DNA from 2 places in the Ensifer sp. ENS02 genome. Region 2 is predicted to be linked to the other one. Evidence: riboswitches for the same ligand, from Rfam matches in the RefSeq annotation. Region 2 holds a riboswitch; the other holds the start of a gene.

Region 1 (10,230 bases), on a different contig from region 2:
CGGCGTTGCCGGCACGCGGGAACTCGCCGCCATTGTTTCGCGCGGCGCTCGCGTGGCGGTCCTGACCAATTCGCTTGCAGCGACCGACGTTGCCGCCGTTCACGGCGGTTATGTCAAATATCGCCGGAAGCTCATCCGGGCCGGCGTCGCGCTCTTCGAGTTGAAGGAGCAGGGCGATGTCGCCGAGGGACACCGCATGACATTGTTCGGACGCCGCAACGCGAGCCTGCACAGCAAGGCGTTCGTGGTCGATGGCCTGAACGGTTTTGTCGGCTCGATGAACTTCGATCCGCGCTCCGCTTCACTCAACACGGAAATGGGCGTCGTCTTTCAGGATGCGGCACTCGCCGGCGAACTGGCTTCCATGTTCGAGGAGGAAACTTCGCCGTCGATCAGCTACCGGGTCGACATCGAAGGATCGCGTCTTGTCTGGCGTGATCGCGCCAATGGCTCCGAGCGGCTGGTGCGCCACGAGCCGGACGCCAGCCTGGCAAGGCGCATGATCGCCGGGGTAATCCGTGTGCTGCCGATCGAGTCGCAGCTGTGAACAGCGCCCAGGTTCGCGGATTTCCCCTTCGTTTACCGATATCACCGAAGCCTGTGTGCAGAGTTTGCGTCCATGGCCTCAACCGAGGATATCGATGGAAAAATGTTCTATCGCCAACCATGTGTGGAGGACGGCCGAACTTCGAAGCAAAGCGGACCTTCGATTAAGCTTATCGAAGCTTCGCGACTTGAAGTGAAGGGTGTTGACACTCTATGTAGGAGCAGAAGGTAAATCCCGTGATTCCCGGTTCGCAAAGGTTTTGCGAACCCGATTGATGAAGGTTCGATATGAGAAATCCCGTTGATACCGCCCTGGCACTGGTGCCGATGGTTGTTGAACAGACCAACCGCGGTGAACGTTCCTACGATATCTTTTCGCGCCTTCTGAAGGAGCGCATCATCTTCGTGACCGGCCCGGTCGAAGACCAGATGGCAACGCTCGTCTGCGCCCAGCTTCTTTTCCTTGAAGCAGAAAACCCGAAGAAGGAAATCGCGCTCTACATCAATTCGCCGGGCGGCGTCGTCACGTCGGGCATGGCGATCTACGACACGATGCAGTTCATCAAGCCGGCCGTTTCGACGCTCTGCGTCGGTCAGGCCGCCTCGATGGGTTCGCTGCTCCTGGCCGCCGGCCACAAGGACATGCGTTTCGCGACGCCGAACGCGCGCATCATGGTTCACCAGCCCTCGGGCGGTTTCCAGGGCCAGGCCTCGGATATCGAGCGCCACGCCAAGGACATCCTGAAGATGAAGCGCCGCCTCAACGAGGTCTACGTCAAGCACTGCGGACGGACCTATGAAGAGGTTGAGCAGACGCTCGATCGCGATCATTTCATGAATGCGGACGAAGCTCTGAGCTGGGGCCTTGTCGACAAGGTTCTGACCTCGCGCGAAGAGATCGAGGGCGGCGAGCAGGCCTGATAACGCGCATTTGTGTCGGGATAGATGTAATTGTGACACAATTGTAATGGCTCAAGGGCTTTATCGACAGGGTAAAGCCGGTAATATGAACCATTAATGCTATGTTGGAATCTGTCAGCGTAGTGTTCGTTCGGAGTTGGGAGAGTCGTTGCGAATGCGTCGGGCGTTTACGCCTGGGGCGGTGAGTACTCCCGGAAGCCCTGTTTGAGGTTGAGGCTCAGGGCAAATTGAGTGGTCCGCGATACTTATCTTGAAAGTGTCCGGCGTGCTGGAAGGAAGTGGAAATGAGCAAGGTCAGCGGAAGCAACGGCGGTGACTCGAAGAATACACTTTATTGTTCGTTCTGCGGCAAGAGCCAGCACGAAGTCCGAAAACTGATTGCCGGACCGACCGTGTTCATCTGCGATGAATGCGTCGAACTGTGCATGGATATCATTCGCGAAGAGAACAAGACCTCGATGGTCAAGTCCCGCGACGGTGTTCCGACCCCTCAGGAAATCATCAAGGTTCTGGACGAATACGTCATCGGCCAGCAGCAGGCGAAGCGCATCCTGTCGGTCGCCGTTCACAACCATTACAAGCGCCTGGCGCACGCCGCCAAGGGAAGCGACGTCGAGCTTGCGAAGTCGAACATCATGCTGGTCGGCCCGACCGGCTGCGGCAAGACCTATCTCGCCCAGACGCTTGCCCGCATCATCGACGTGCCGTTCACCATGGCCGACGCAACGACGCTGACCGAAGCCGGTTATGTCGGTGAAGACGTCGAGAACATTATCCTGAAGCTGCTTCAGGCTGCCGACTACAACGTCGAGCGCGCCCAGCGCGGCATCGTCTACATCGACGAAGTCGACAAGATTTCGCGCAAGTCCGACAACCCGTCGATAACCCGCGACGTATCGGGCGAGGGCGTGCAGCAGGCGCTTCTGAAGATCATGGAAGGCACGGTTGCCTCGGTACCGCCGCAGGGCGGCCGCAAGCATCCGCAGCAGGAATTCCTGCAGGTGGATACGACCAACATCCTGTTCATCTGCGGCGGTGCCTTTGCCGGCCTCGACAAGATCATCTCCGCCCGTGGCGAGAAGACCTCGATCGGTTTCGGCGCAACGGTCCGCTCGCCGGAGGATCGCCGTGTCGGCGAAGTTCTGCGCGAACTGGAGCCGGAAGATCTCGTCAAGTTCGGCCTGATCCCGGAATTCATCGGTCGTCTGCCGGTTCTGGCGACGCTCGAAGATCTCGATGAAGATGCGCTGATCCAGATCCTGTCCGAGCCGAAGAACGCTCTGATCAAGCAGTACCAGCGCCTGTTCGAGATGGAAGACGTCGAACTGACCTTCCACGAGGACGCGCTTCGCGAGATCGCGCGTCGGGCGATCGTGCGCAAGACCGGTGCCCGTGGCCTTCGCTCCATCATGGAGAAGATCCTGCTCGACACCATGTTCGAGCTGCCGACGCTCGAAGGCGTGCGCGAAGTGGTCATCTCGGACGAGGTGGTCAAGGGCGCTGCCCGGCCGCTCTACATCTACTCGGAACGGTCGGACGAAAAGACCAACGTTTCGGCCTGAGCGTCCTGAATTATCCTTTGAGAAGCCCGCCTCGTGCGGGCTTTTTCATGTCTGCTTCATGTGTTCACACTTAGCTGTTGAGACACCCGCGCCGGGGCGCAGATTTCACAATTCGATTGTTGCTAAAGTGCCGCAAACAACGCAATGATGTGACGATTCAATGAAGGACCTTAATGGTTGCGGTCCATGAGCTTGTAGTCCGTCGCAAGGTCCGCAACAGCATTGATGCGTAGTCAGAAGGACCCGGCCACTGTTTGTGGATGTCTGCGTCGAGCCTTGAAATGGACGCGGTCGCACTCCACTTTCATGTGGAAAATATGACAGCCGGGAGTGCCTGTAGGGCTCCCGGATACGGGCCCGAAATCGGGACGGAAAGGAAATGACATGACGAACAAAACGTCACCGGCGACTGAAAGCGCGACCTACCCGGTCCTGCCGCTCCGCGACATCGTAGTCTTCCCGCATATGATCGTGCCGCTTTTCGTCGGCCGCGAAAAATCGATCCGTGCGCTTGAGGAAGTCATGGGCACCGACAAGCAGATCATGCTTGCCACCCAGATCAACGCCACCGACGACGATCCGGAACCGTCCGCGATCTACGAAGTCGGCACCATCGCCAACGTTCTGCAACTGCTGAAGCTGCCCGACGGCACCGTCAAGGTACTGGTCGAGGGCCGCGCGCGCGCCAAAATCGACGGCTACACGCCGCGCGAGGAATTCTATGAGGCTGCGGCGCATAGCCTGAGCGAGCCGGAGGAAGATCCGGTCGAGATCGAGGCGCTCAGCCGCTCGGTCGTCTCCGAATTCGAAAGCTACGTAAAGCTCAACAAGAAGATCTCTCCCGAGGTCGTCGGCGTTGCCAGCCAGATCGAGGACTATTCGAAGCTGGCCGACACGGTCGCTTCGCACCTGTCGATCAAGATCGTCGAAAAGCAGGAAATGCTGGAGACGACCAGCGTGAAGATGCGCCTGGAAAAGGCGCTCGGCTTCATGGAAGGCGAGATCTCCGTCCTGCAGGTGGAAAAGCGCATCCGCTCGCGCGTCAAGCGCCAGATGGAGAAGACCCAGCGCGAGTACTACCTCAACGAACAGATGAAGGCGATCCAGAAGGAACTCGGCGACGGCGAAGACGGCCGCGACGAGATGGCCGAGCTCGAAGAGCGTATCGCCAAGACCAAGCTTTCCAAGGAAGCGCGCGAAAAGGCTGATGCAGAGCTGAAGAAGCTGCGCCAGATGAGCCCGATGTCGGCGGAAGCCACCGTCGTTCGCAACTACCTGGATTGGCTGCTCGGCCTGCCTTGGGGCAAGAAGTCGAAGATCAAGACCGACCTGAACCATGCCGAGGAAGTGCTCAACGTCGATCATTTCGGCCTCGACAAGGTCAAGGAGCGCATCGTCGAGTATCTCGCCGTGCAGGCGCGTTCGACCAAGATCAAGGGCCCCATCCTGTGCCTCGTCGGCCCTCCGGGCGTCGGCAAGACCTCGCTCGCCAAGTCGATCGCCAAGGCGACCGGCCGCGAATATGTGCGCATGGCGCTGGGCGGCGTTCGTGACGAAGCCGAGATCCGTGGCCACCGCCGCACCTATATCGGCTCGATGCCGGGCAAGGTCGTTCAGTCGATGAAGAAGGCGAAGCGGTCCAACCCGCTGTTCCTGCTCGACGAAATCGACAAGATGGGCCAGGACTTCCGCGGCGATCCGTCGTCGGCGCTGCTTGAGGTGCTGGATCCGGAACAGAACTCGACCTTCATGGACCACTACCTGGAGGTCGAATACGACCTGTCCAACGTGATGTTCATCACCACCGCCAACACGCTGAATATCCCGGCGCCGTTGATGGACCGCATGGAAGTGATCCGCATCGCCGGCTACACGGAAGAGGAAAAGTTGGAAATCGCCAAACGGCATCTGCTGCCGAAGGCGATCCGCGACCACGCGCTGCAGCCGAAGGAATTCTCGGTCACAGACGGCGCGCTGATGGCGGTCATCCAGACCTACACCCGCGAAGCCGGTGTGCGTAACTTCGAACGCGAGCTGATGAAGCTCGCCCGCAAGGCCGTGACCGAGATCATCAAGGGCAAGGCCAAGAAGGTCGAAGTGAACGCTGCCAACATCAACGACTATCTGGGCGTTCCGCGCTTCCGCCACGGCGAAGCCGAACGTGACGATCAGATCGGTGTTGTCACCGGTCTCGCATGGACTGAGGTCGGCGGCGAGCTTCTGACGATCGAAGGCGTCATGATGCCCGGCAAGGGCCGCATGACCGTCACCGGCAACCTGCGCGACGTGATGAAGGAATCGATTTCCGCGGCGGCTTCTTATGTCCGCTCGCGCGCAATCGACTTCGGCATCGAACCGCCGCTGTTCGACAAGCGTGACATCCACGTGCACGTACCGGAAGGTGCGACGCCGAAGGATGGCCCGTCGGCCGGCGTCGCCATGGCAACCACGATCGTGTCGATCATGACCGGCATCCCGATCTCCAAGGATGTCGCAATGACCGGCGAGATCACGCTGCGCGGCCGCGTGCTGCCGATCGGCGGTCTGAAGGAGAAGCTCCTGGCAGCGCTGCGGGGCGGCATCAAGAAGGTGCTGATCCCGGAAGAGAACGCCAAGGATCTCGCCGAGATCCCGGACAACGTGAAGAACGCGCTCGAAATCATCCCGGTTTCGCGGGTGGGCGAGGTGCTCGAACACGCTCTGGTGCGCATGCCGGAACCGATCGATTGGGACCCGGCAAACGAGCCGGCAACCGTAGCACCGGTTGATTCGCAGGACGAAGCAGGCTCCTCCGTCGCCCACTGACGGGCGCTTGAAAATGGGTGCCGCCGGCTCGCGCGGCGCTCATTTTGCAGAAAAATTGGGAAGACCGGCCATTGGCCGGTCTTTTTTGTTGTAAAAGCGCCCTGCAAGCCTTGCATTCCAAGGGATTAGGCGCAATTGGGAAAGGCAAGACGCGGGCGAAGCGCAAGCCGCCGCGCCTTAAAACACAGTCGTTTCGAACCAATCTGAAAGGGGTGGAAACATGAACAAAAATGAGCTCGTGTCTGCCGTTGCTGAGAAGGCCGGACTTTCCAAGACCGACGCATCTTCTGCAGTTGATGCAGTTTTCGAGACCATCCAGGCTGAGCTGAAGAACGGCGGCGACATTCGCCTGGTCGGCTTCGGCAACTTCTCGGTTTCGCGCCGCGAAGCCTCGAAGGGCCGTAACCCGTCCACGGGTGCGGAAGTTGACATCCCGGCACGCAACGTGCCGAAGTTCACGGCCGGCAAGGGCCTGAAGGATGCCGTCAACGGCTGATGAGATTTGCTTGGCGGCCGGACACGAGGCCGGCAGTCCAGGTATTCGAGGGTTCGGCGCAAGCCGGACCCTTTCGCATTTTTGGGGCAGCCCTTGCGGGTGTCCGTCATTTGCTCTAGGGCTTGCCCATTCTCAGGGCGGGGTGAAAGTCCCCACCGGCGGTAAGGGCATGACAGCGCGGCGTCTTGGAGACGCGCGAAGGTGGCCCAAGCCCGCGAGCGCCTTTCCTCGATTTTTGGGGAGAGGGTCAGCAGATCCGGTGCAACTCCGGAGCCGACGGTCATAGTCCGGATGAAAGAGAATGGTCGCTGGCACGAAGGGCAGGGATGCCCGGCGTCGTGCCGTGCGCTCATGCGTCCTGATTTGTGTTTGGTCCGCTTTCAGGGTGCATGACATGAATCAGACTTCCCTCGGCTTTTCCTCCTCGCGCGCCATGGCCGGAGCCGGCTTCATGGTGTTGGCCGGGATCGCTTTCGCCGGCCTCAATGTCGTCACCCAATGGCTGACGATGAAGCTCGGTTTTCCAGCCACCGCCATGGCGTTCTGGCAATATGCCTTCGCCTTCCTCTTCTCACTGCCGTTTCTGCGACGCGTCGGGCTGTCGGCCATGCGCACCGACTATCCCTGGCGTCACGTCGCGCGCGTGGTGTTGGCCGCCTTCGGTGTGGGGGCCTGGGTCTCCGGTCTGGCGCACGTGCCGATCTGGCAGGCGATCGCGCTGGTCATGACCTCGCCGTTCTTCATCATCCTCGGCGCCCGCCTGTTTCTCGGCGAACGCGTCGGCGCGGCGCGCTGGGCCGCAACCGCGGTCGGTTTCGCCGGGGCGATGATCATTCTCGAACCGTGGTCGGACAGCTTCAGCTGGGCCGCCCTTTTGCCGATCCTGTCGGCGCTGTTGTGGGGCGCTTCGTCGCTCATCACCAAGAGCCTCACAAGTATCGAGCGCCCCGAAACGATCACCGTATGGCTGCTTGTGCTTCTGACGCCGATCAACGGCGCCATCGCGCTTTCGGCCGGCTTCACCATGCCGGATGGGACAGCACTCGGCTTCCTGCTTCTCGCCGGGATACTGACCGTAGTCGCACAATATCTGCTGACGCTCGCCTATACTGTTGCCGACGCTGCCTACGTGCAGCCCTTCGACGATCTGAAGCTGCCGCTTAACGTCTTTGCGGGCTGGCTGGTCTTCGGTTACGCGCCGACAGGATATCTTTGGGTCGGCGCAGTGCTGATCCTTGGCGCCTCGCTGTTCATCATGCGCAACGAGATGCGGCGCGAGCGCGCCGCGCCTGCAACCGGAACGGTGTAAAACCCAAGCGTTGTCATTCGGCTGTCATCGGCATCGCGCAGAACCCCCATGTTTTCAGTGTTCGCACATGGGGGATTTCATGACCATCACTTCGCGCGTGACCGCGCTTGCGGCCGTTCTTCTTGCATCCGCAGCATTTCCTGCGGCGGCCGAGCCCGTCTTCAACCGCATTGCATCCTTTGCTGTTGCCGATAACCTGCCGGAAGGCGATGCGCGCAAGGCGCCGACATCTGCCGAAATCATCACGGCCAGCGAAGACGGCAACACGCTTGTCTATTCCGACAGCCCCGGCAAGCGCGTCGGCCTGATCGACATCACCGATGCCAAGGCGCCGAAGGCAGCCGGCACGGTCTCTTTTGACGGCGAGCCGACCTCGGTCACCATCGCCGGTGCAAAGGCACTCGTCGCGGTCAACACGCGCGAAAGCTTCGTCAAGCCTTCGGGGCTTCTTGCGGTCGTCGATCTGGCCTCGAAGAAAGTCGATGCCACCTGCGATCTCGGCGGCCAGCCGGATTCGATCGCCGTCAACAAGGACCGCACGCTGGCGGCCATCGCCATCGAGAACGAGCGCGATGAAGAGCTGAACGACGGCAAGATCCCGCAGATGCCGGCCGGCGACCTCGTCATCTTGTCTTTGAAGGATGGTGTTGCCGATTGCGGTTCGCTGAAGCGCGTGACGCTGACCGGTCTTGCCGAAATCGCCGGTGAAGACCCGGAGCCGGAATTCGTTTCCTTCAACGGCAAGGACGAGATCGCGCTGACGCTGCAGGAGAACAACCACATCGTCATCATCGACGGCAAGACGGGAACGGTGAAGACGCATTTCTCTGCCGGCACGGTCGACCTCAAGAACATCGACACCAAGCGCAACGGCGCGATTGCCTTCAAGGACGAGCAGCCGGGCCGCAAGCGCGAGCCCGACGCGGTGAAGTGGCTCGACGACAACCGCATCGTCGTTGCCAACGAAGGCGACTATGAAGGCGGTTCGCGCGGTTTCACGATCTTCGACACCACCGGCAAGGTACTCTTCGAATCGGGCGCGGGCTTCGAGCATGCGATTGCCGCCATCGGCCACTATCCCGAGAAGCGCTCTTCGGCCAAGGGCGTTGAGCCCGAGGGCCTGGAAGCGGCGAAGTTCGGTGACGACAACCTGTTCTTCGTTCTGTCCGAGCGTGCCTCGATCGTCGGCGTCTACAAGGATACGGGCGCCGAGCCTGAGCTGCTGCAGCTCCTGCCGTCGGGCATCTCGCCGGAAGGCGCCGTCGCGATCCCCGCGCGCAATCTCTTTGCGACCGCAAACGAAGTCGATCTCGTCGAGGACGGCGGCGCGCGCTCGCACGTGATGATCTATGAGCGTGCCGAGGGCGAAGCGGTCTATCCGCAGATCCGCTCCGCCGAGAAGGATGGCCTGCCGATCGGCTTCGGCGCACTCTCCGGTCTCGCTGCCGTCGCCGACAAGCCCGGCTTCCTGCGCGCCGTCAACGATTCGGTCTACTCGTCGCAGCCCACGATCTTCACCATCGACGCCACCCAGAAGCCGGCGCTGATCGCCGAAGCGCTCGCCATCACCCGCGATGGCGCACCGGCGCAGAAGCTCGACATCGAAGGCATCGCCAATGACGGGGAAGGGGGCTTCTGGCTCGCGTCGGAAGGCAACTCCGACAAGCTCTACAGCCACGCCATCTTCCACGTGAACAAGAAGGGCGAGATCAAGAAGGAAATCGCCCTGCCGGAAGCGCTGCGTGCCGGCGAAACCCGCTTTGGCTTCGAAGGCATCACCGTTGTCGGCGAAGGCGACGAGCAGACGCTGTGGATGGCGGTTCAGCGCGAATGGAAGGATGACGAGAAGGGCTTCGTCAAGCTCGTCTCCTACAACGTGAAGAGCGAAGAATGGGGCGCCGTGCGCTACCCACTCGAAAAGGCCGGTGACGGCTGGGTTGGTCTGTCGGAAATTTCCGTCCACGGCGACTATGCCTATGTCATCGAGCGCGACAACCTGATCGGTCAGGCTGCCAAGCTGAAGAAGATCTATCGCGTTGCGCTCTCGGAACTGAAGCCAGCTGCCCTTGGCGGTGAACTGCCCGTCGTCAAGAAGGAAGAGGTTCGTGATCTCATTCCGGAACTGAAGGCGCTGAATGGCTACGTCGTCGACAAGGTCGAAGGCTTCACCGTCGATGCCGCCGGCAACGGCTATGTCGTCACCGACAATGACGGCGTCGACGACTCCTCTGGCGAAACCCTGTTCTTCTCCATTGGCGCAATCAACGCGATGTAAGCGTTACCGCCCGGAGAAAACGGGAGAGGCCGGGACATGACGTCCCGGCCTCTTTCTGTTTCGGCACTTGTGATTTGCGACGAGCGAGAACGCTCCTAGCGGGCGATCGCGATCTGCGCTGCCTCTTCGGCCTCATCCTTGCGCTTGCGGATCTCGTCCGTCCGGTCGACCAGCTTGCCGACGATATCAAAGAGCGCGTCGAGTTCTTCGTCGTCGAGGGCCGAGAAGATCTCCTCGAGCAGCTGCTTGCGCGGGTGCTCTGCGGCTTCCAGTACGACGCGGCCCGTTTCGGTGATCGAGACGATCTTGGCGCGCC
Region 2 (10,230 bases):
TGCGCCGGATGTCGTAGGCAACCTGCCCCTTGGTGGCGGTCGCGAGCATATGGTCGGCCAGCCGGCTGTCGGCATCGTGAAGCACGCCGACTTCGACGGCGCGCGGCTTGCCGAAATAGACGGGCGTGAAACTGTGCATCGTCACGAGAACAGGCGGGCGTCCCGCGGCCTTGCGATCGGATACAAACCGGGCGACGGCATCGTGGAACGGCCGATAGATCTCGTCGACCCGCGCCTGGCGCTCGTCGGCCGACATCGTCCGGTTTCCCGGGATCTCGTAGACCTCGCTGACAGCAGGCATCGCCGCGTCCGCTTCCGGCGGGCGGTTGCAGTCATAGGCAAGGCGGGAGAAGCGCTGGTAGATCAGGGACCCGTCGAGCTTTGTTGCGAGCAGCTTGGCAACCGCAAGCGCACCCGGGTCCCAGGCAATATGACTTTCGAGCGCCTGTTCGCTGAGGCCAAGCGTGCCCAGGCGTTCGGGAACGAGGCGCGAGGCATGCTCGCAGACGAGCACAATATCGCCCTTGCCTGCGGCGTTCTCGATCGCAACCGGATCGCCATCTGCTTCGGTCAAAAGTCGCGTCAACACCGGCATCCCCTCTTGCCCCGTTAGACGTTCGTTAATGAAAAGAATTCTTCAGAGGATGACGCATGTCAATCAAAATCTGAAACGATCTCTTCAAAATTGCGATTGACTCCAATTGTGACAGCGATGTTTAATCTGTCACAAACCGGCTTAAGATCGGTTCAGGGGAGACAATTTGAGCAGCAAGGCGACGTCCACCACCGTGTCGGATGTGATCAACGCCCACTTCACCGTGCTGACCCGCGCGGAGAAGCAATTGGCAGAGACGCTTCTCGACAATTATCCCGTTTCGGGACTCGGTTCGATCACCACGGTTGCCGAGAACGCCGGCGTTTCGACACCGACGGTCGCCCGCATGGTGCAGAAGCTCGGTTTCCGCGGTTTTCCGGATTTCCAGGCAAGGCTGCATCAGGAATTGGAAGCGACGATTTCCAATCCGATCACCAAGCACGACCGCTGGGCTGCCAATGCACCCGGCACCCACACGCTCAACCGCTTTGCCGACGCGATCACCAGCAATCTGCGCGAGACGCTGACCCAGATCGAGCCGCAGGAATTCGACGAGGCGGCCGCGCTGATCGCCGACCGCAAGCGCAGCATCTATCTGCTCGGCGGCCGCATCACCCGCTCGCTCGCCGATTATCTCTTCACCCACCTTCAGGTCATTCGGCCGGGGGTCACCGAAATCGCCACCAATGCCAGCGCCTGGCCGCACTACGTGCTCGACATGCGCCAGGGCGACGTGCTGATTCTCTTCGACATTCGCCGCTACGAGCAGGAGATGGTGACGCTCGCCAAATCCGCCCGCGAGCGGGGTGTCGAGATCATCCTTTTTACCGATCGCTGGAGTTCGCCGGTCGCCAAGTCCGCCTCAAGGGTGTTTCGCTCGCAGATCGAGGTGCCGTCCGCCTGGGACAGCTCCGTCGTCATCCTGTTCTTGATCGAGGCCCTGATCGAGGCCGTTCAGAGTTCGAACTGGGACGAAACCCGGGATCGGATGAAGACGCTCGAGGGCCTGTTCGATTCCACCCGCATCTTTCGCAAACCGGTCTAGGAGAATTCGCCGACACGTTCACAGGATTTCATGCAGTTATGCGACAGTGGCCCGCCGAAGCCAAAAAAGAAATGTTCTTCCAACGACATACGCGGCGCGAACGGATAAACCCCTGTCACATTACTTTCATCGCATCTCTTTAACAGCTTCGCCGAAATCGACTGAAACCCCACGAATTTGACTAAACCCATAAGGAGAACTCCAGTGATTTCAAAAACCCAACGCCTGCTTTCGCTCTCCACCGCCATTTTCCTGGCGACGACGGCAATCGCCGCTGCCGAACCGAGCGCCGAGCTCATCGAAGCCGCCAAGAAGGAAGGCATGCTGACGACCGTCGCCCTGCCCCACGACTGGTGCGGCTACGGCGACGTCATCGCCTCCTTCAAGGCCAAGTATCCGGAAATCCAGGTCAACGAACTGAACCCGGACGCAGGCTCGGCCGACGAAGTCGAAGCCGTCAAGGCCAACAAGGACAACAAGGGCCCGCAGGCTCCTGACGTCGTCGACGTCGGTCTCGCCTTCGGCCCGCAGATGAAGGCCGAAGGGCTGCTGCAGCCCTACAAGGTCTCCACCTGGGACGAGATCCCGGACAGCGTCAAGGACGCCGAAGGCTACTGGTACGGCGACTACTACGGCGTCATGTCCTTCCTCGTGAACAAGGACCTCGTCCAGAACGCACCGAAGGACTGGGCTGATCTGCTGAAGCCGGAATATGCCGGCCAGGTTGCTCTCGCCGGTGACCCGCGCGCCTCGAACCAGGCGATCCTCGGCGTTCTCGCCGCTGGCCTCGCCAAGGGTGCAAAGTCCGGCAAGGAAGCCGGTGAAGCTGGTCTCGGCTACTTCGCCGAACTGAACAAGGCCGGCAACTTCGTTCCGGTTATCGGCAAGTCGGGCACGCTCGCCCAGGGCTCGACCCCGATCGTCGTTGCCTGGGACTACAACGCGCTCGGCTGGGCAAAGACGCTCAACGGCAACCCGCCGACCGAAGTCGTCGTTCCGGCCAGCGGCGTTCTCGCCGGCGTCTACGTTCAGGGCATCTCCGCCTACGCGCCGCACCCGAACGCAGCGAAGCTGTGGATGGAGCACCTCTACTCCGACGAAGGTCAGCTCGGCTGGCTCAAGGGCTTCTGCCACCCGACCCGCTTCAACGCCATGGTCAAGGCCGGCAAGGTTCCGCAGGAGCTGATCGACGCCCTGCCGCCGGCAGCCGCTTACGAGAAGGCCTACTTCCCGACGCTCGAAGAAGTCGACGCCAACAAGGCTGCCGTCACCGGCGGCTGGGATTCCGTCGTCGGCGCGAACGTTCAGTAAGCCTTTCCACAGACATGTCGCCCCGACCGGTTTTCCGGTCGGGGCGCATAGGTTATTCGTAAGAAATTCAAGTCCTTGGAGCGAGATCTGGGAGCCGTGCGCGGCTTCGTCGGTTTCCCGCTTCTTGCTTGCAACAATCGATAACGCCCGCGTGGAAAACGCGGCTTCAGGGGCGCGAACGGAATGTCATCTGCTAAACCCGACGCCAGCCCGCCGGCGCGTCGCCTACCGCTTCACTGGCTGGGCATTCTTCCCTTTGCCGCCTTCGTGACGCTGTTCCTGCTTTTGCCGACGATGAAGATCGTGGTCGGCGCGTTTCAGACGCCCGATGGCAGCTTCACGCTCGACAACATCCGCGGCCTGTTCACGCCCTCGATCCTGGCTGCCTACTGGATCTCCATCAAGATCAGCATCGCCTCGGCGCTTCTCGGCTGCCTGATTGGCTTTGCCATGGCGTCCGCCATCGTCTTCGGCGGCTTGCCGAAGGGGATCCGCGGACCGCTCCTGACCTTCTCCGGCGTCGCCTCCAACTTCGCCGGCGTGCCGCTCGCCTTTGCCTTTCTCGCGACGCTTGGACCTGTCGGCATCGTCACTGTCTTCCTGCGCTCGAACTTCGGGCTCGACCTCCGGATGCTCGGCTTCAACCTGCTGTCCTTCTGGGGGCTGACGGTCACCTATCTGTTCTTCCAGATCCCGCTGATGATCCTGATCATCACGCCGGCACTCGACGGCCTGAAGCGTGAATGGCGCGAGGCCGCCGAGATCCTCGGCGCCACCGGCCTGCAATACTGGCGCATGGTCGCCTTCCCGATCCTGCTTCCGTCGCTGCTCGGCACGCTGGCGCTGCTGTTCGCCAATGCCTTCGGCGCCGTTGCGACCGCGATCGCACTCACCGGCTCGTCGCTCTCGATCGTGCCGATCCTGCTCTTTGCCCAGATCCGCGGCGACGTGCTCGGCAACCCGCATCTCGGTTACGCGCTCGCCTTCGGCATGATCGTCGTCACCGGTATCGCCAACGCGATCTACATCTGGCTGCGCAGCCGCAGCGAAAGGTGGCTGAAATGAAGAAGATCTGGGCCTGGGGAGCCCTCGTTTTCGGCCTCCTCTATTTCACCCTGCCGCTCATCGGCATGACCAACTTCTCCTTGAAGATGCGCCGCGGCGAATACTCCTTCGACGCTTACCAGAAGGTCTTCGCCGACCCGCGCTTCCAGGAGACCTTCACCTATTCGGTGCTGCAGGCCTTGTTCACCATCCTCTTCGGTGTTCTGCTCGTCGTGCCGACAGCCTATTGGGTCCGCCTCAAGCTGCCGCGGCTGCGCCCCGTCATCGAGTTCATCACGCTGCTGCCGCTGGTCATCCCAGCGATCGTCATCGTCTTCGGCTACATCCGGCTTTACAACACCTCGAGCTGGCTGCCGTTGACGGGCTCGCTCACCGGCACCAACATCCTCCTGATGTTCGGCTATGCGACGCTTGCGCTACCCTACATGTACCGCGCGGTCGACACCGGCCTTCGCACCATCGACGTCGCCACCTTGACCGAGGCCGCCCAAAGCCTCGGCGCCGGATGGACGACGATCCTTGCCAAGATCATTCTGCCGAACGTGCTCGTCGCCGTGCTCTCGGGCGCCTTCCTGACCTTTGCCATCGTCATCGGCGAGTTCACCATGGCTGCCTTGCTCAACCGCCCGGCTTTCGGCCCCTACATGCAGCTCCTGGGCGCCAACCGCGCCTATGAACCGGCCGCACTCGCCGTCATTGCATTCGGCATCACCTGGGGCTGCCTCGGCCTCATCCAGCTCGTCTCGCGCTTTCAAAAAAGCGCGCCTCCTAAGGCCTGAGGACCGCACCCATGAGTTTCCTGTCACTCACCAGCATCAAGAAGTCCTTCGGCCCGGTTCACGTCGTGCACGATTTCAACATGGACATCGAAAAGGGCGAGTTCGTCTCGTTCCTCGGGCCATCGGGCTGCGGCAAGACCACGGTCCTGCGCATGATCGCCGGCTTCGAAAGCCCTACCAGCGGCAAGATCGTCATCAACGGCCGCGACCAGAACTCGCTGAAGCCCAACCAGCGCAACATCGGCATGGTGTTCCAGGCCTATGCGCTGTTTCCCAACATGAACGTGCATGACAACGTCGCCTTCGGCCTCAAGGTTGCAGGTACAGACAAGTCGGAGATCGACGCGAGGGTGAAGCAGATGCTCGGGCTGATCAAGCTCGAGCACCTGGCGGACCGCTTCCCCTACCAGCTCTCCGGCGGCCAGCAGCAGCGCGTTGCGCTTGCCCGCGCCATTGCGGTCAAGCCGCAGGTGCTGCTGCTCGACGAGCCGCTGTCGGCGCTCGACGCCAAGATCCGCGTGTCGCTGCGCGAGGAAATCCGGCAGATCCAGCAACAGCTCGGCATCACCACCGTGTTCGTGACCCATGACCAGGAAGAAGCGCTGTCGATCTCCGATCGCATCGTCGTCATGAATGCCGGCCGCGCCGACCAGATCGGCACCCCCTTCGAGATCTACAACACGCCGTCAACGCGTTTCGTCGCCTCCTTCGTCGGCACGCTCAGCATCATCGAAGGCAAGGTCGCGGACCCGGCCGCGGGTGCCGTCACGATCGGCAACCAGCAGATCGCGCTGAAGGATCCGATTGCCGGCATGAAGGGCGGCGACAGCATTTCGCTGGCGCTTCGTCCCGAAGCGGGCTCGATCGCCGAGGGCGCCACGGGCGACACGTCGCTTGCGGGCGAGGTCGTCTCGACGAGCTTCCTCGGCTCGGTCATCCGCACGCGCCTTCGCGTCGGCGGCGACGTCATCTCCTTCGACATGTTCAACAATCCGGGTGTGGCCCCGCCCGTTTCCGGCGACAACGTCACGCTGCGCTTTGCCGCCAAGGACCTCTTGGTCATCCGCGAGTAAGCGGATCGAAAGCCATCGGAACGATTTCTTCCGATGGCTCCAAACACTGGAAAAATCTGTCGTGATTTCCGGCATTTTCGTCGCACCGTGCGTTTGACCGCGCGCGGTCGCGCTATATAGTCGCGTTGTTCTCAGGGCGGGGTGAAATTCCCCACCGGCGGTAGCGGCCGAAAGGCCGAAGCCCGCGAGCGCCTCAGGGTTTCACCCTGGGGGTCAGCAGATCCGGTCAGATTCCGGAGCCGACGGTCACAGTCCGGATGGAAGAGAGCAAGCAGCAACGTGGGCCCCCGCGACGGGACCTCGCGCGCATGCATGTTCGCCCGACGGGATCATTGGAAACGCCAAACCCTGAAAGGCTTGAGACCATGACCATTCTTTCCCACCCCGCCGCCAAGATCGCGATCGTTCGTGCCCGCTGGCATGCCGATATCGTCGACCGCTGCGTCGATGCCTTCGTCACGCAATGGACGAAGCTTGGCGGCTCGGCAGCCGACGTCGAGATCTTCGACGTGCCCGGCGCGCTCGAGATCCCGCTGCATGCGCAGACGCTGGCCAAGACCGGCCGCTATGCCGCGATCCTCGGCACCGCCTTCGTCGTCGACGGCGGCATCTACCGCCACGATTTCGTCGCCGGCACCGTGCTCGACGGCATGATGCGCGTGCAACTCGACACCAATGTGCCGGTGCTTTCCGCCGTACTGACGCCGCACAATTTCCAGGAAAGCGAACCGCTGATCGCCTTCTTCCGCGAGCACTTCGTTACCAAGGGTACGGAGGCGGCCAACGCCTGCGCCCAGATCCTCGACGCCCGCGCCAAGCTGGCGCTGGTCAACGCCTGATCGGCGAAATGCGGTTGAGGTTGGCTCGCCCCTCATCCGCCCGGTGAAGGCTTGCCCCTCATCCGCCCGGTGAGGGGAATGCCCCTCATCCGGCCTGCCGGCCACCTTCTCCCCGCGGGCGGGGAGAAGGACACAAGCGGCACCCTTGTCGCGCAAACTCTGTCCCCGGGGCTACCGAGAACGGCCTTCCACCCGGGTCCATCACAAATTCCGAGGCAGCTCGCGTTCTCGTTCCCTCTCCCCGCCTGCGGGGAGAAGGTTAGCGTGAGGGGGCAGCGGCAGGGGCGAACAGCGCCGAACGCTCCACTTGAATCAACCTCTGAACCACCTGAATCGGCTCACCAGCTTGAGCCGGCAACGCACTGTTTCGGCTCGCAAAATCAATGCGCACCCTCGTTCTTGCGCAGGCTGCGATCCAGTGCCGCCACGCGGTGCCGGTGCCCCGCCACCTCGTAGCCGACGATAGTGACGACGGGCGCGAGCATCAGGATGATCAGGCACTTGGCCATGTCGAGCCCGGCCATGGCCGCGACCACTGACGCGGCCAGCACCACTGCCGTGCCCGCGAGCAGCCAGAGATGCAACCGCTCCACCTGCTGCACAAGATAGACGTACATCGCATAGAGCAGCCCGATGTAGCACGCGACGGGCACCGCAACGGTCAGCACCGTTGCGACCGAGCCGATATGCGCCTTGTGCTCGATGTAATAGGCCGCCACATGCAGGCCGGCGCCAGTCGCGACGATCGAGGCGAAGATCGGCATGTGGCCGTAGCCCCAGACGAAGGAGCGTTTTTGACGGTGCCGGTGCAGGATCTCGGCGCTCGGCAGCAGAAAATAGATCCACCACATGCCGAAGGTGAGCCCCGTACCGGCGAGGCAGACGAGCGCGACATCGAGGTTCCAGCCCTGCCCTTCGACCACGGCGGAGATTGAGGCGACCGTGCCGACCACCCCTTCCCCAAGCGCAATGATCGCGAGCAGCCCGTAGCGCTCGGCGATGTGATGGGCATGCCAGGGCGTTCCGCCGTAGCGCATCTCGGCGACATAGGGGCCGAGCATCTCGATCGCCGTCAGCCCCACGACCATGACGAAGGTCACCAGCAGCGAGAAATCGAAGAAGATCAGAACGACCCAGCCGAGCTGGGCGAGGCTGATTGCTTTGACATAGGCCATGCAGGCATCCCGTCGGGCCGGGTCCTGCCGGCTGGCGCGCAGCCATTGGAAGAGCATTGCCACCCGCATGACGACATAGCCGAGCACCATGATGCCGTTGTCGAGATGCTCACCCTTGTCGATCGACTCGAACATCGGCGGCAGGCCGATCGCAAGGATCAGCACGCCGACCATCTGCACCATGGTGACGATGCGGAAGACCCAGTCGTCCGTGTCGTAGGCGGAGGCAAACCAGCTGAAATTGATCCAGGCCCAGCAGATGGAGAAGGTCGCAAGCGCGAAGCCGAAGAGGCCGGAAAAGAAGTGCCCTTCGGCCAGGAAATGAGCAAGCTGCGAAGCGGCGAGGCTGAAGGCGATGACGAAGGTCAGGTCGAACAAGAGTTCGAGCGTCGTCGCCGTCCTGTGATGTTCATGCGTGTCGCGGCCGCTCATGCGCGCCACATGGTGGTGCGCGCTTTGATGCGGCTCGGTCGGGGTGGTTTCACTCATGCGGCGACGCCCTTCAATTGACGATCCGCAAGAATATTCAAATATTTGCAGAAGCCTCGTCAAGGCGAAGCGGGAGACCGGACATGAAAACGCCCGGCATCGCTGCCGGGCGTGTCGTCACGATGCCTGAGGGAGGATCAACGGCATCGCGAGATAAGGTAGGCGTTGAACCGGGAACCGGATGCAGACGGTAAGCCGCCGCCCCTTTCCTCAACCGGCTCTTGCAGCATCCAGGCGATTGATCGCCTCGACATTGCCGGCCGAAGAGCCGTTCGGGTCGAACTCGGACGCGAGCCAGGTGTCGACGATCGACTTTGCCAGCTCCGGACCGATGACGCGGGCGCCCATGGTGATGATCTGGGCGTTGTTCGACTTGGCGGCCCGCTCGGCCGAATAGGTGTCGTGCGTCAGCGCCGCGCGGATGCCCGGCACCTTGTTGGCCGAGATGCATACACCGATGCCGGTACCGCAGAACAGGATGCCGCGGTCATGCTTGCCCTCGACAACCTGCTGCGCCAGGTTCTGTGCGAGGTCCGCATAGAAGCCGGACTGGCTGAGATCCACGACTTCCACGTCGCTGCGGCCACCGAGATGGGCGGCTATGACATCCAGCAGGGGCTTGCCGGCGCTGTCGGCTCCGATTGCAATCTTCATGATTGTTCCTTTCGTTCTTCTTGAGCTGCAACGGCCGGGGCTCAGATCGCCTTGGCGACACGCTGCAGAATGTCGAGATAGCCAGTGACGTCCCAGGCGGAGCGGCCGATGAAGAGGCCGTCGATATGCGCCTGGGTGATCAGTTCTTCGCAATTGCCGGGGTTGACGCTGCCGCCGTAGAGCACCGGCACGCGACGGCCGAGGGCGGCTTCCGCCACCTCTGCGATGCGCTTGTGGCGCTCGTCGGCATAGTCAGCCGTCGCCGGAATGCCGTTGACGCCGATCGCCCAGACCGGCTCGTAGGCCAGCAGGATCGTCGCCTTCTTCGCCGCGCCTTCGAGAAGTGCCAGCGCGCCTTCGACCTGGCGCTTCAGCACCTGATCGGCCTCGCCCGCTTCGCGCTCGGAAAGCGTCTCGCCGATGCAGATCAGCGGCACCAGACCATGGCGCACGGCGGCTGCCGTCTTCAGGCCGACGGTGCGGTCGGTCTCGCCGAAATGCTCGCGCCGCTCGCTGTGGCCGAGCTCGACCACATCGAGGTTGCAATCCGCAAGCATCGGCGGCGACACCTCGCCGGTCCAGGCGCCGGCATCGTCCCAATGCATGTTCTGCGCGCCGACCTTGACGCTGGTGCCGGAAAGTCGCGCCTTGACCTCACGCACCGCCGTGAACGGCGGAATGACAAAGCGCTGGATCCGCTCGTCCCGTGATGCGTCGGCAGCCGCCAGGCCGTCGGCAAAGACCATCGCCTCGGCAAGCGTCTTGTTCATCTTCCAGCTGGTGCCGACCCAAAGGCCTGACTTGCTCATGCTTTCTCCTTGAGATTGTCGATCCTGACCAGCCGGATGCCTGCCTCTTCGAGCGGTGCGGCATGTACGGCCGAAACTTCAGCGCCGGTCAGCACCGCGTCGAAGGAATCGAGCCCGGTCAGGAAATGGAGCGCAGAGCGCCCGAATTTGTCGTGGTCTACTAAGAGGTATTTGCGCTTGGCCGCCTTCACCATCAGGCGCTTGGCCTGCACCACCTCCTGGTCCTGGTGGAAGGCCGTGGTGCCTTCGATGGCAGAACTCGAGAGAAAGGCGATATCGACGCGCAGCGACCGCAGCGCCTCGTCGGTGACGATGCCGAAGAAGCCGTTGAACTTCTTGTTGTATTGGCCGCCGAGCGCGATGACGTTGATGCCCGCAGCACCTGAGAGGCTGGTG

The links. Region 2 has a riboswitch for FMN ahead of IB262_RS00605 (6,7-dimethyl-8-ribityllumazine synthase). Riboswitches for the same ligand answer to the same signal wherever they lie in the genome.
Region 1: it holds a riboswitch for FMN, as region 2 does, so the genes downstream of both, IB262_RS04910 (DMT family transporter) here and IB262_RS00605 (6,7-dimethyl-8-ribityllumazine synthase) in region 2, are expected to answer to the same signal.

The regions. Positions count from the first base shown of each region.
Region 1 covers NZ_JACVAO010000002.1:92,078-102,307, reverse strand. The annotation lists gene IB262_RS04935 (phospholipase D family protein) at 1-547, shown strand, start outside; gene IB262_RS04930 (ATP-dependent Clp protease proteolytic subunit) at 835-1,467, shown strand; gene clpX (ATP-dependent Clp protease ATP-binding subunit ClpX) at 1,752-3,029, shown strand; gene lon (endopeptidase La) at 3,414-5,834, shown strand; gene hupB (DNA-binding protein HupB) at 6,055-6,330, shown strand; FMN riboswitch at 6,455-6,637, shown strand; gene IB262_RS04910 (DMT family transporter) at 6,725-7,639, shown strand; gene IB262_RS04905 (esterase-like activity of phytase family protein) at 7,707-9,914, shown strand; gene IB262_RS04900 (MarR family transcriptional regulator) at 10,010-10,230, opposite strand, start outside.
Region 2 covers NZ_JACVAO010000001.1:116,207-126,436, reverse strand. The annotation lists gene IB262_RS00635 (N-formylglutamate amidohydrolase) at 1-586, opposite strand, end outside; gene IB262_RS00630 (MurR/RpiR family transcriptional regulator) at 762-1,640, shown strand; gene IB262_RS00625 (ABC transporter substrate-binding protein) at 1,845-2,951, shown strand; gene IB262_RS00620 (ABC transporter permease subunit) at 3,135-4,016, shown strand; gene IB262_RS00615 (ABC transporter permease) at 4,013-4,795, shown strand; gene IB262_RS00610 (ABC transporter ATP-binding protein) at 4,807-5,868, shown strand; FMN riboswitch at 5,992-6,141, shown strand; gene IB262_RS00605 (6,7-dimethyl-8-ribityllumazine synthase) at 6,234-6,707, shown strand; gene IB262_RS00600 (low temperature requirement protein A) at 7,088-8,371, opposite strand; gene IB262_RS00595 (RpiB/LacA/LacB family sugar-phosphate isomerase) at 8,582-9,025, opposite strand; gene IB262_RS00590 (triose-phosphate isomerase) at 9,067-9,834, opposite strand; gene IB262_RS00585 (DeoR/GlpR family DNA-binding transcription regulator) at 9,831-10,230, opposite strand, start outside.